4 regions of the Flammeovirga yaeyamensis genome follow, and region 4 is predicted to be linked to each of the others. Evidence: riboswitches for the same ligand, from Rfam matches in the RefSeq annotation. Region 4 holds a riboswitch; each other region holds the start of a gene.
What was found. A riboswitch is a leader RNA that binds a small molecule or an ion and turns the genes downstream of it on or off. The one in region 4 is predicted to bind cobalamin.

Region 1: it holds a riboswitch for cobalamin, as region 4 does, so the genes downstream of both, KMW28_RS12345 (ABC transporter substrate-binding protein) here and KMW28_RS21735 (InlB B-repeat-containing protein) in region 4, are expected to answer to the same signal.
Region 2: it holds a riboswitch for cobalamin, as region 4 does, so the genes downstream of both, KMW28_RS12520 (ribonucleotide-diphosphate reductase subunit beta) here and KMW28_RS21735 (InlB B-repeat-containing protein) in region 4, are expected to answer to the same signal.
Region 3: it holds a riboswitch for cobalamin, as region 4 does, so the genes downstream of both, nrdD (anaerobic ribonucleoside-triphosphate reductase) here and KMW28_RS21735 (InlB B-repeat-containing protein) in region 4, are expected to answer to the same signal.

What each region holds. Positions count from the first base shown of each region.
Region 1 is NZ_CP076132.1:3,120,408-3,123,625, reverse strand. It holds gene KMW28_RS12350 (TonB-dependent receptor plug domain-containing protein) at 1-230, opposite strand, end outside; gene KMW28_RS12345 (ABC transporter substrate-binding protein) at 230-1,384, opposite strand; cobalamin riboswitch at 1,404-1,581, opposite strand; gene KMW28_RS12340 (carboxypeptidase-like regulatory domain-containing protein) at 1,737-3,218, opposite strand, start outside.
Region 2 is NZ_CP076132.1:3,173,082-3,176,299, reverse strand. It holds gene KMW28_RS12525 (BamA/TamA family outer membrane protein) at 1-534, shown strand, start outside; cobalamin riboswitch at 962-1,165, shown strand; gene KMW28_RS12520 (ribonucleotide-diphosphate reductase subunit beta) at 1,321-2,298, shown strand; gene KMW28_RS12515 (ribonucleoside-diphosphate reductase subunit alpha) at 2,341-3,218, shown strand, end outside.
Region 3 is NZ_CP076132.1:1,276,597-1,279,814, forward strand. It holds gene KMW28_RS04935 (PAS domain S-box protein) at 1-53, shown strand, start outside; gene nrdD (anaerobic ribonucleoside-triphosphate reductase) at 107-1,945, opposite strand; cobalamin riboswitch at 2,055-2,313, opposite strand; gene KMW28_RS04945 (hypothetical protein) at 2,479-3,218, opposite strand, start outside.
Region 4 is NZ_CP076133.1:334,332-337,549, reverse strand. It holds gene KMW28_RS21745 (hypothetical protein) at 1-85, opposite strand, end outside; gene KMW28_RS21740 (hypothetical protein) at 396-980, opposite strand; cobalamin riboswitch at 1,164-1,340, shown strand; gene KMW28_RS21735 (InlB B-repeat-containing protein) at 1,445-2,800, shown strand; gene KMW28_RS21730 (PKD domain-containing protein) at 2,868-3,218, shown strand, end outside.

The sequences.
Region 1 (3,218 bases), on a different replicon from region 4:
ATATAAGCCGAACTATGATCTCTAAGAAAAGATGCAAGTGTGTTATCATTATTTAATTGTATAGTAGCACTATCAAAAGATTGTATATGTGCTCCTTGACTATAGTACTTCATGGTCTTTGCTGTAATTTCCACTTCATTTAATTCGCGATCAGGAAGTTGATATTCATCCTGAGCAAAAAGAGAAACATGAGCAAAGAGAAACACTAATGTGATAATCCTCTTAATCATTATTGTAATTTCTGATAGAAATAGAGTTCGTGATCCGGTAACAAATCCGGATGAAATATCTTTATTAAGTCTGCTAAAACGATTTCAGGATGGAGGTTTCCTGTGGCCCAATAATCACTAGCCATTCCACCTCTTGTTCGTTTATTATGGTTGAAGACCATTCGATTTTTAAATGCATCGAATTGCCCATAACGAGAATCTTTATTCAAAATCTGTTGAAGGTTGTCTGTTGTTCCTGCATTTACCCAATAATCAGCATCTTTACCCTTTGCAAAAACAGCTTCAAGATCTAGTTGTATACTTCCAGTCTGATCTGTTTCACTCCAAGGGTAAGAAACATGTGTTTGCTCTAAAGCTTTTGCCAAATAAGAAGCACCTCCAGGTACAGACCACATTCCTTTATAAGGAAAACCTGTAATCACTTTTGGTTGTGAATCCGATTGCTTCGCTAATTTTACTAAATCGTTATATTTTAATTCGATGCTTGTAAATAAAGCATCAGCTTGCTTTTCTTTATTTAATAATGCTCCAAATAATTTCACCCATTCAGCTCGTCCTAATAAGTCATTTTCTTGCCAATCAGTGTTCGACAAAATTGGAATACCTGCTTTTCTAATCACAGGAAAAGATTGAGCAGTTACAGAAGAATTTCCCACAACCATTACAAGGTCTGCATTAGACATAAGAATCTTTTCTGCATTATCAGTAATGTCATAACCAACTGTAATAATTTTTCCATCAGCCATTCGATCAACAATAGCTTGACTGTACATATATGTAGAATCGACATAACCTCTAATAGCATCTAATGCATCCAACTCTTCCATCATCGTAGTTTGTGATGTAGTGGTAGTGATCATGTTTGAAATGGGAATGCGAATAACTTGGCTTTGAGTAAAACCAGTTGGCAATGATTGACCCTTTTGCAATAATACATAAGAGGTCTTCTTGTCGTTGAAAGGATTGATTAGATGTAAAACTTTGTAATCATCTTTATAGTCAAGAGAGAAAGTTTTAGCATATTTTACTTGCAGAGGAGTTGCAGTAAAACTCTGATAAGTTTCCTTTGAAGTTTTGTTTGTATGAGATTCACAGCTAAATAAAACTGTGGATAATGCTCCTAAAAATAGGAGTACATTTATAAGACGTTTCATTGTTTTCACTTTTCACCCGAAGAATATTTCTACAACAAAAGATATCCTGACTTCTTTTTATTTTGAACCTTCCCGGTCGACCAGTGGTAATTCTCAAAAACCTAAATTAATAGGAAAAGTTACAGTAGCGGGGACTGTTTTGGATTTACACCAAATTCCCTTTTGTTGATGCAAATATGGAAGAAGAAAAGTTATAAAACAATTCCAAAGTATCACTTATTAAGTGATTGTGATCATTTGTAAATTTATTTTCGTCGTCTAACAATAACGAAAATAACTATTTTGAAATTGAAAAAGACCTTCTTAAATAATCGACATATTCACTATTTAAGAAGGCCTGTTGTGTATGTTATTAATGAACCAAATTGTTCAATTCTTTTTCCAAAATGAGTGGTTTTAAACCAGTTATTCTTTTAATAATAACGCCATCTTTCACAATAAACTGAGTGGGGTAGCCTTGTACATTTAACGTATTTCTTAGTTGAGAGATATTATGATCCGTCACCCTATAATATTGAACTTGCTCGGTAATCGGTAGTTTATTTACCTCCTCTTTCCATTTTATATCAGATTGATCACAGAATAAATACACAAATTTTATATTAGAGTTTTTATGCTTTTCAATAATAGCAGGGAAATCTTCATGAAGCCCTTTTTTACAGAAGCCACACCAACTTACAAATAGGTTAATGACATAAGTGCCATCATCAAAACGTTTAGAAAATTCGTTACCATGAGTATCAATTACTGAGATATCTTTTGGGAACTCTATTTCTTTGAACCCTTTTCTTCTGTTGGCCAGCCCGGTTAATTCTTTAATTTGAGAGGATGTGGGATACGTGTTTTTAAAGACTTCAACGGATTGATTGAATTTAGCATTACTCAAAGTATCATTGTAATAGTGATATTTTGATAAGTACTCGAACAATACTTTTTCTTGCAACTCCTCATTTTGAATAACGTTTTGATTGATTTCCTGAAATCTTTCCAAGTTAGTATTCGCTTGATGGTTGAAACGACCTTTTTCTATACTTGTAAAATCATCTTCAACTATTGTTATCTGAGTATGAATACTCTCCGCAATATATTCAGCTAGCACAGGACTTGAATAAATCATCGGATCGTTTAAATCGAAATGTTTAAGTACTGAGATTAAGTGGTTTCGATTATTTACTTTAACCGTATCTGTAAAATTTTCTGCGTAGATCGTATTTGCCTCAATCCATAGGGCAATGATATTACCTTTATTTTCATTGATGAAATCTTCGTTCAACTTGTCTTTATAAGCAAATAAGGTATCAGACATGTTGTTGAATACCGCTTGTAATAATTGGTTGGAGGCTTTATAGTCAGTATGATAAGCAAGGTTATTAAGGATGTTTGTACTTTCATCAATCTGTTTCATGAAAGTATAATGATAATTTAAACTATCTGAGATTTCTTCCCTTTGTTTATCAAAATAATAGGGATCAAAATAAGTCGTTCTAATTTCCTTTAATTCATTTTTTATATCCTTATGATTTTGTTGACTGTAAGTACTTCTTTTTAGTAATTCACGTGTCTGTTTATACTTCATGAAATCGCTCATAGCCACATTCTGACGTTGTTCTTCAGTTCTACTTTTAAAGTAATTATTATATTCCACTCGAATAGAATCACGTTTATCGTATAGACTAGTGTAGGATATTTCCTTTTGATTGATTAGTTCAGAGTATTTATTGCTATCGATCGATCTAAACTCCCAATACGCACCATTGTATTCTGCAAAAGGGGATTCCATATCTACCCAAAGGGCAACTTTATCGGATAATCGAAAAGTATTACCTGCATTTAA
Region 2 (3,218 bases), on a different replicon from region 4:
TGGGATACAAGGGATCTGGTACTTTCTCCCAAAGAAGGATTTTTTATTGAAGGTCGCTTTGAAGTATACAATAGTATATTTGGTAGTGATTATAATTTTAATGTATTGACATTAGATCTCAGAAAATATTTTGATTTAAGTAGAGAAAAAGAAGGTACTTCTGTGTTAGCTTTTCAGGGTTTAACGAAACAAACTTTTGGTGATAATACTCCTTTTAGAGAGATGGCTTTGATGGGCGGATTAAACATGATGAGAGGTGTTTATGAAGGCCGTTGGAGAGACCAAAAAATGGTGGCATTACAATCTGAATTTAGACAACATTTATTCTGGAGAATTGGGATGACAGCCTTCATTGGAACGGCAAATGTTTTTTCGACTTACGAAAATTTTGATAGCCAAGGTTTTAAGTTTGCAGGAGGTGGCGGATTAAGATTTTTGATTAATAAAAAGGACAAAGCTTCTATTCGAGTAGATTATGGAATTGGATCAGAAAAAAGTTCTGGTTTATATTTAACCTTCGGAGAAGCGTTTTAATGTAATTCATATTGATTAATTCCTCAAAAATCAAGTATAATTTAATAATTGTTTGAATTTTACAAGTAGATTTAATCAATCTTAAAATTAATGACACTAAAATATAATTGAGTTGTAAACAGAGTAACTTAGATTAGTCCATTTTAAAATGAGATTAATGAATACGTATATAGACGTTATCCAAGTATAAGAAAGGTTTTTGATTTATTGTGTGTGTCTTACACTTTTTTTTAATTCAAGTATTACAAAATTATTTCATATACCTTTAAAATATTGATATTAAAAAAATGCAATTAAATGTCAATTTGAGTGTCTTTACCTCTTATCATTTTTTTTAAATGAGTCAAGCAAAATGCAACTAATTTTGTGGGATTTTTTTTAACAAAAACTATGTTAGAAAATGTTTGCTATTATCAATAAAAGGCCATTTATTTGTTATGACGAAGGTGCTTAAAGCAATTTGCATTTTGCTTTGGTGAAAAGGGAAACAGGTGAGAGGCCTGTACTGTACCCGCAGCTGTAATACTATGAAAATGAATTCGAAAAATCCACTGCATTTTAAATGTGGGAAGGTTGAATCAAAATTATATTATAGTTTAGTCAGAAGACCTGCCTAAGTTGTTGCTTGTAACCTCCATCGGGATAATGGGGAGTAAAAGAACTGTCTGAGTAAATCAATTTGATGCCTGGGCTTTTCCGTCAGCTTATAAAGAAAATAAAGCATTGTGTTGTTCAATGAGAACATTTATATGTTTTCATTAGTTGTATTAAAAAAACATCCAAAAGATGAGCTTATTAGATAAACGTGTAGCTTACAAACCCTTTGAATACCCAAAGGCACAAGATTTTATTGACGCTATTCACCAAACTTTCTGGATTCACTCCGAAGTAAACTTTGATGCAGATATTCAGCAGTTCAAAACCAATTTAACAGATCAAGAAAGAGATGTTATTGGTAACATCCTGAAAACGTTTGCCCAAACTGAAACTAATGTTCAGGATGATTTTTGGGGGGTGATTGGTCAGTTTATACCTAAGCCAGAAATTAAGGCAATGGCCATTACTTTTGCTGAAAATGAAGCTCGTCACGCATCTGCATATGCACGTTTAAACGAGTTGTTGGATTTGGACAATTTTGAGGCATTCTTAGAAGACGAGACTGCTATGGAACGTCTTGAAATGCTCTCTCAGGTAACTGTGGATAAAAATGGAAATGCCCAACCGCACGACCTATTACAGAGTATTGCAATTTTCTCGTGTTTTACTGAAAATGTAAACTTATTCTCTCAGTTCGCTATTTTACTGTCCTATAAAAAATTCAAAAATCAACTTAAAGGTATTGGTAACATTATCAAGTGGTCTGCTAAGGATGAAAACTCTCATGCACGTGCAGGTATGTGGTTATACAATACGATGATTGCTGAATACCCTGAGTTGAATACTAAAGAACTTCAAGATCGTATCTATGAAGCAGCAAAAATTTCTCACGATGTGGAAGTAAGGTTGCTGAATGGTATTTTTGAAGATGGTGAGTTGGAATTTTTACCAATAGAACATTTAGTTCACTTCATGAGAGATCGTCTGAATAAAAGTTTAAGCGAAATTGGTCTAAAACCTATCTTTGAAGTTGATAAAGAAACATTGAAGAAAATGCAATGGTTCGATGAAGAAGTATTTGGTTTAGCACACGACGATTTCTTCGCTGTAAGACCTACAGAATATACTAAAAAGACACAATCAGTAACTGCTGATGATCTTTTCTAAATAATAAATTGATACTCTTATTTCTACACCCTCATACACAACATGTCTGAAATTACATTAACTACCGAGGCCTCTAATCTTGAAGCAAATCCAAAATGGATGACAAAAGAAGGTCTTCAAACTTTACAAAATGGTTATTTACTAGAAGGAGAAACTGTAAGAGATGCAGTTACTCGTATCGCTAAGGCAGCCGCAAGTCGTTTAAAAAGGCCCGATTTCGAAAAGAGGTTCTTTGATGCGATTTGGAATAACTATTTATGTCCTGCTTCTCCAGTTTGGTCTAATATGGGAACCGAAAGAGGTTTACCTATTAGTTGTTTTGGTAGTTATATTCCAGATAGTATTGCTGGAATAGGTGCTTCTTTGGGCGAAGTCATGATGATGTCTAAAATTGGTGGTGGTACATCAATTAACATGTCTGATGTTAGACCTAGAGGTGCAAAAATCACAAATAATGGGACATCAAATGGTGTTTATCCATTCCTTGAAATGTACGATTCAGTAATTAATGGTACAAATCAAGGAAGTACAAGAAGAGGTATGCTTGCCGCTTACTTGGATGTAGAACATGGTGATATTGATGAGTTCTTGACGATTAAAGACGTTGGGAAAAGTATTCAAAATATATTCATGGGCGTAACTGTATCTGACAATTTTATTGATAATGTTAGATCAGGTGACAGAAGATCTCGTGAAGTATGGGCAAAAGTGATTAAGTCTAGAATTGAAAAAGGTATTCCTTACATCATGTATAAGGACAATGCCAATAATCAAAGACCTAGATGGTATAAAGACCAAGGTTTTGAAATTAAGGCTTCTAACCTTTGTTCAGAAATTATGCTTCCATCTAACGAAGAAGAATCTTTTGTTTGTTGTTTATCATCACTAAACTTAGTGAGATACGACGAGTGGAAAGATAC
Region 3 (3,218 bases), on a different replicon from region 4:
ACCCTGAATCAGAAGGAAGTATCTTTTATTTTAGTATTAAAAAGACATTATAAAAAAAGAAGGTAATCTTTGATACACTATTTAAGATTACCTTCTTTTTTATTCATTAATTATGTTTTACTCGGTTTCTCACTTCATCTTTCTTTCCATTATTAAATACTTTATGATAGGCCCCCGTAATATAACCGGTAACTCTCCTTAAAGTAATAATATCTTTCGACTGACACTTATCACATTTCAGATCATCAAATAAACCTTCGTGATCACAGTTTAAGCATCGATCTCTTTGGATGTTAGTAGCAAAGTAATAAACTCCTTCTTCCATCGCTCCCTCAATTAGATTTTTATATAAATGAGGTGTTTTATTGATTTCCGATCGTAACTCTACATAAGTGATAGAACCACCTGAACAGTATTTATGATAAGGTGCTTCTATAGCAATCTTATCAACATAGTTGATGTTGTGCCATACAGGAACATGGAAAGAGTTGGTGATGAATTCTTTATCAAAAACTCCTTGAACATGACCGTATTGCTCTTGTAATTTTTTAGCGAAAGTATGACATAAACTTTCTGCAGGAGTGGCATATAAAGAGATATTCAAACGTCTTCTCCGACTTTCCTTATCACAGAAATTATGTAGATCTTTAATCAGGTTCAATGCTTTTTCTTGAGATTCTTCTGATTCACCATGATGCTTTCCTTCCAAAATCAATAAAGCTTCGGCAATACCGATAAACCCTAAAGCAAGTGTACCCGAATAAAGAATATCGCCAATTTTAGCCTTTTCGTTATACGGTTGATCGTGCTTCCAGATCTTGTTTTTATACATAAAAGGAGCTGCTCCCATTAGTTGCTTTCTTTGCCAACGTAAACGTGCTTCCATCATGTCGATTCCAATAAATGCCATCTCTTTTACAAGAGTACAGAATTCCTCCCATGAGTCAGTTTCCATCGCATATTTAGGAAGGTTCATGGTTACAGGAGATAGGTTTCCTCTACCCGATTTTCCGTTATAGCCATGTAGATTTTTTCCTAAACGTGTACGACACCCCATAGTGGCAGGGATTAAATCTGGAACAATTTTTCCGTTTTTATCCAAAATGTCATATACCTCTTGATGGGTGTTGACATAGTTAGGATAGACTCTTTTTATCGAGCACTCGTTGGCCAATTGGAAAAGATCCTCGTTTAAAATTTTACCTTCTTCCTTTCTGTATTGCCAAATTTGAATAGGGAAAATTGGAGTAGTTCTTTTCTCACCAATACCATCCATTGTGGCATTTAGCATGCATTCGATAAACAAACGACCTTCTCTAGAAGTATCACATCCATAGTTAATCGATACAAATGGAAGTTGATTACCAGCACGACTTTCTAAATGATTCAGATTATGAAGGAAAGCCTCGCAAGCTTGTTTAGTTTCTTCTTTTACTTGGTCCCAGGCAAATGTATCAGGATCGGGTACATTAAACTTAATGGCCGTTTCCATATGTTTATAGAAACTAAGTTTAATGAATTTGGCCATATGGAAATCGAAGGCATTAATAGCGATACCTCCAAACTGAGCGTTACTCTGACATTGTAAAACGACTGCTGTTACTTGCAAAGCAGAACGAATACTTTTAGGGGGACGCATAGTGCCATTCGTTGTATGAATGGGTTTGCTAAGAATTTCTCCAACATCAATAAACATACAGTTTTGCATTCCCACAGCATAAGAACTGAAGTCGTGGATATAAATCCACCCTTCTTCATGCATCTTTAAATGCTTTTCGGGAAGTAAGTAGGCTTTTGTGTATTCCTTGGAGATTTCACCCGACATACGGGTAAGTTTTGCAGTAAAAACACCTTCAGGCATGTTGGCGTTTTCGTTTTCTACATTAGTAAGGTTAATTGCTTCATTGGCGAATTTCAGCAATTTACTGTCTTGAGTGATGACCATGTCTTTTGAATTTTTTTGAAACAAAACACAAGGCGCTATTGTAGGAAGTGCAGTAACGTACATCAAATAATTTGGTGGACGCTGAAAACTTAGACATTAACTCGATGTCGGTGGCTTCATTTGCTTGGTAGGTCTTCTGACTTGACTCTAAAAATTGTCCTTCTCACTTTATACTTGATACATCTGATCAAGCAGAACAGCAATGGAGTATCAATTCTTTATCAGTTAAATTAAGAGAGCTAAATATGTAGTCAATTAGCTATTAAATTAAGTGATGACAACGAGTGCTATACAGCTACGAGCATAGTTCTAGATTCTCACTAGATTCCCTATTATTCCATTTTGGCACCATGCACTTTCAATTTGCAAACACCTGATTTAAAAAGCATTGATGACAATCACTAAAATATTTTAGGAATTTATAATATGCTGAAAATAGATAGTTTAAGGGGATGATTTATTAGAAAAATAAAAGGCTGTCACATTTATTATATGACAGCCTAAAATTCTTATATAAGATTAATTGAACTGAATTAGTTCGCTTCTTGACCTGTAGTAACGCTTACTTTAGAAGGATCGATTTGAATTCTTTCAAGAAGTCTTCTTAATGACTTTGCTTGACCTTTAAAAGAACCCGCCATAATACCGTTTAAGCCATTTGGATTTTCTTTTGCTTTCTCGATAGTATTCATAATCTCTAAAGCTTTATCAAAATCTCTTTTCATTGTGTAGGCTAATGCAAGGTTTAATTTTAAACCATCAGCAATTTCGCCATTTACTTTAGCTTTTTTGTCCTCATAGTTTGCTTCAGCAATTAGTTCCTCCCAAAGTGGAATTGACTCATCAATTGTTTCCATCACTTGGTCCATTGTCGTTTTCTTCTTCTTAGAGAAAGAGTAAAGTTTTTTAAATCTATCTGCTAAAGTTTCTTGAAGTTCAGTTAACTGCTTGTATTTAGGATGTGATCCTTTAGCACCAAAGATATAAATCAATTCTCTAGATGAGTCACTAAAAAGTTGTTCTTGAATATCAAGGTGTGCATAATAGATCGCGTATTTGAATATTTTTTTGTGCATTTCATCACGAATGTGTTGCTGCATAATCGCTCTTCTCGCTTCATCAGAACCCGCTTTATTAACTTGTGATTTTAAAGTGATGTATTCCACAAAGCTCGAAGCCTTATATTGTAAAGCTTTAGGATTTGATGCAAATAGGTCCTTTTCGTAAAGTAATTGTCTATCTGAAGAAGTGATTTTTAACATTGCCTTAGCTT
Region 4 (3,218 bases):
GAACTTGCCCAGAAAGATGACTACAAACAAACAATAGAATTGTGATGATTGTAGTTGTAGATAGTTTAAAGTAATTAGTATTCATTTCACAGTAGTGTTATCAATTATACACGTAATTGTTACACCTAACTAACTCATTACTTTAATAATGTTCAATTGTATATACTAGAATCTAACTATACATAAGATCAATTTTTATAGACACTTTTTAATTAAAACTAGACAAAATTGTATTTTATGAGGTCTGAGGAAGGTTTTTTATGATGTATTACTTAACAAGTATTCATATACGTTTAAATGCTTTTTTTTATACTTATACAGTAAAAAAGACCTAAAAGTCAGATCTTTTGATCTACTTTCAGGTCTAATAATATGGATAAAGAATAAATATTTTTTTAGAATAAAGTGCTTATTGCACCACTTTCTTTTGCGATAACTTCTTGATCTAAAGTTGCAGGTTGTTCCATTCTAGGAGCAATCATTAATTGGGCATGCCATAGATGACCAATATTGTTTTTATGAATACCTTGACAAGAAATGGTCAATTCATTTTTATTGTCTACTACAGGTTTAATTTCTTTATAAGCCAACCATTGTTCATCATTTTCTTTGATCATGGTCCAATCTGGATTTTGATAGAAGGATGCACCAATAATATTTAAGTTATTTTGGATGACTTCAATGTCTTCATTTTCAATAGTAATGACCAATTTCACAAGACTTTCTTTATGATCATAAACCGGTTTTATTGTAGCAGGTTTCTCTAAAAACTGAATCTCATAAAACCCATTATCAATAGGTTTTGCATCCATTTTTGATACTAATGTTTGATTTACTTCTTGAAAGGACATTCCCATTTCAAGACCATTAAATAAGTTGATTTTTTTAGTGCTCGAAGTACTTAAATTCGAATTGTCAGTTTGTGCACTTGCAAAATTGGCAACAAGAAAAAAAGCAATTAAATAAATTAGCTTTTTCATGATGAGATATTTTTTAATTTTTATTTTAGATTTTTTAACGTGATTTTATAGTCAAAAAGTTGAGATAATTAGGTTTTGTTAAATTTTTTAGATTTTAAAAAATGTATGGAATCGTATTACAAAATGATAATCAAAAATTCTTTTTAGTAATGATTCCTATCACTTTTATTAGTAAAGATAACTCTCACCTTTGCTGTGCATTGGTTCCGAAAGGAATAAAAGGGAATCTGGTGAAAGACCAGAACTGTACCCGCAACTGTAAATGCTCATAATGCTTGAATTAAAAAGCCATTGTTTTAATGAGAAGGCAATTCAAGAAAAGAGCAAAGTCAGGAGACCTACCAAGCAAATATATACTGATGAAACTTCGGGAGTTAAGTATCATATGATTACCTCTATATGGGGTATAATATTTATTGCATTCCTGAAAGTTCATCGCTTAGATTTTTAAAACTAAATTAAAGATGAACAAACAACTCCTATTTAAAAATTCGATTTATTTCGTATTATCCTTATTCTTTTTTGTAGGCTGTAATTCTGCGGACGATTCAACATTAGCCGTTCATAACGTATCTTTTGATACCGATGGAGGTAACAAAATTGAAAATCAAGAAGTATTTCATGGCGAAAAAGTGACACAACCTACTCAGCCAGAGAAAGTAGGACATGAGTTTTTATCATGGACTTTAAATGAAGAAGACTACGATTTTGAGCAAGCTGTAGAAAGTGATATCACATTAAAAGCCACTTGGGAAGAGTTAGAAGTAACTTACAAAGCAACATTTCAATTTGATAATGGAGCTGAGGACAGTGTGGTAACTGTTTTAGAAGATGGTACTTTAGAAGAGCCTAAACACCCTATTAAAGATGGATATCTTTTCCAATTTTGGTCAGTAGATGGTGCAGCTTTTGATTTTAAAACTCCAATCACTTCAGACATAACTTTAGTCGCTGTTTACGAAGAAGTCATCGATCAATTTGTAGTTACTTTCGATGCCGATAATGGAGATCAATTGGTTCAAGTTACTGTAAATGAGGACGAATTAGTAGCAGAACCTACAGAAACTCCAACAAAAGTGGGATACGAATTCTTAGGTTGGTATGTAGGTGATATTGCATTTGATTTCAATACACCAATTACAGCTGATATTACCATTGTAGCTAAATGGGAATTAGGAGCAGGAGAGACCACTGTTGATTATGCTACAATGTCTCAAGCAGACTTTCAAGCAATGAATAACGGTGACCACGCTACAGTAAAAGCTCAACTAAACCGCCTTGGTAGAGGTTGGGCATGGGGAACAGAAGTTTTTCTAATTGATGAAGAAGGTAATAGTACAAAAGATCTTTACAGTTCTTCTAACTATGGATGTTTTACTTTCCCATTAGTTTTTGCAGCAGGAGATCCAGAGTTTGATGGTAGAACATTTGTGTTTGATTTGGTAAAAGATATTTACATGTCGTCTCCTCAAGTTGGATTTGCCTACGAAAGAAACGAACAGGTAAACGGGCAACCAGCTTACAACGGACTAAAATGGTTAGCACCAATGCGTTACGGTATCGAATACTTCGACGAAGTAGTGAGAGGAAATGTCATCAAAGTATCTTTTGATGAAACGGTAAAAGCTAAAATAGGTACCGAAGAAATTTTATTTAAAATATTAAATGATGAAGGTGGATATGATAATCTATCAGAAGATCAACTTTCATTAGTAGAAGGGTTCGTAGGGGAGAATAAGTATGTTAGAACGATCACTGTAAACGGAGAAATCATCTCAGTGTTACATGACGGTCAACCTCAAATCAGTGATTCAATTTAGATCATATTAAATATTAATCTGGGTAGGGTAAAGACTTTGTTTTTACCCTACATTTTCAATTTGTGTTATGAAAAAGAACATTTTTGCAAGCCTAATTTTAGCAACAGGTATTTTCGCTTCATGCCAAAACTCTACTAACGATGAGACATCGGAAGAGAATACGTATGTGCCTATCGAAAATCCTGATGCCACTGCATACATCACAGAAGTACTGGATTTTTCTCCAGCGCCGGGTCAGTTTCTAAATAAAGTGGATAACGACTTAGACACTAAAGAAAACATTGTAGGAGATACGTACATGTTCATCTCCTTAGGCACTTTTGGAGGATCAGTAACATTTAAATTTGATCATTCCATTATGAATAAAGAAGGTGATGATTTGGCTATTTACGGAAACCCATTCGAAGGAAGTAGCGAA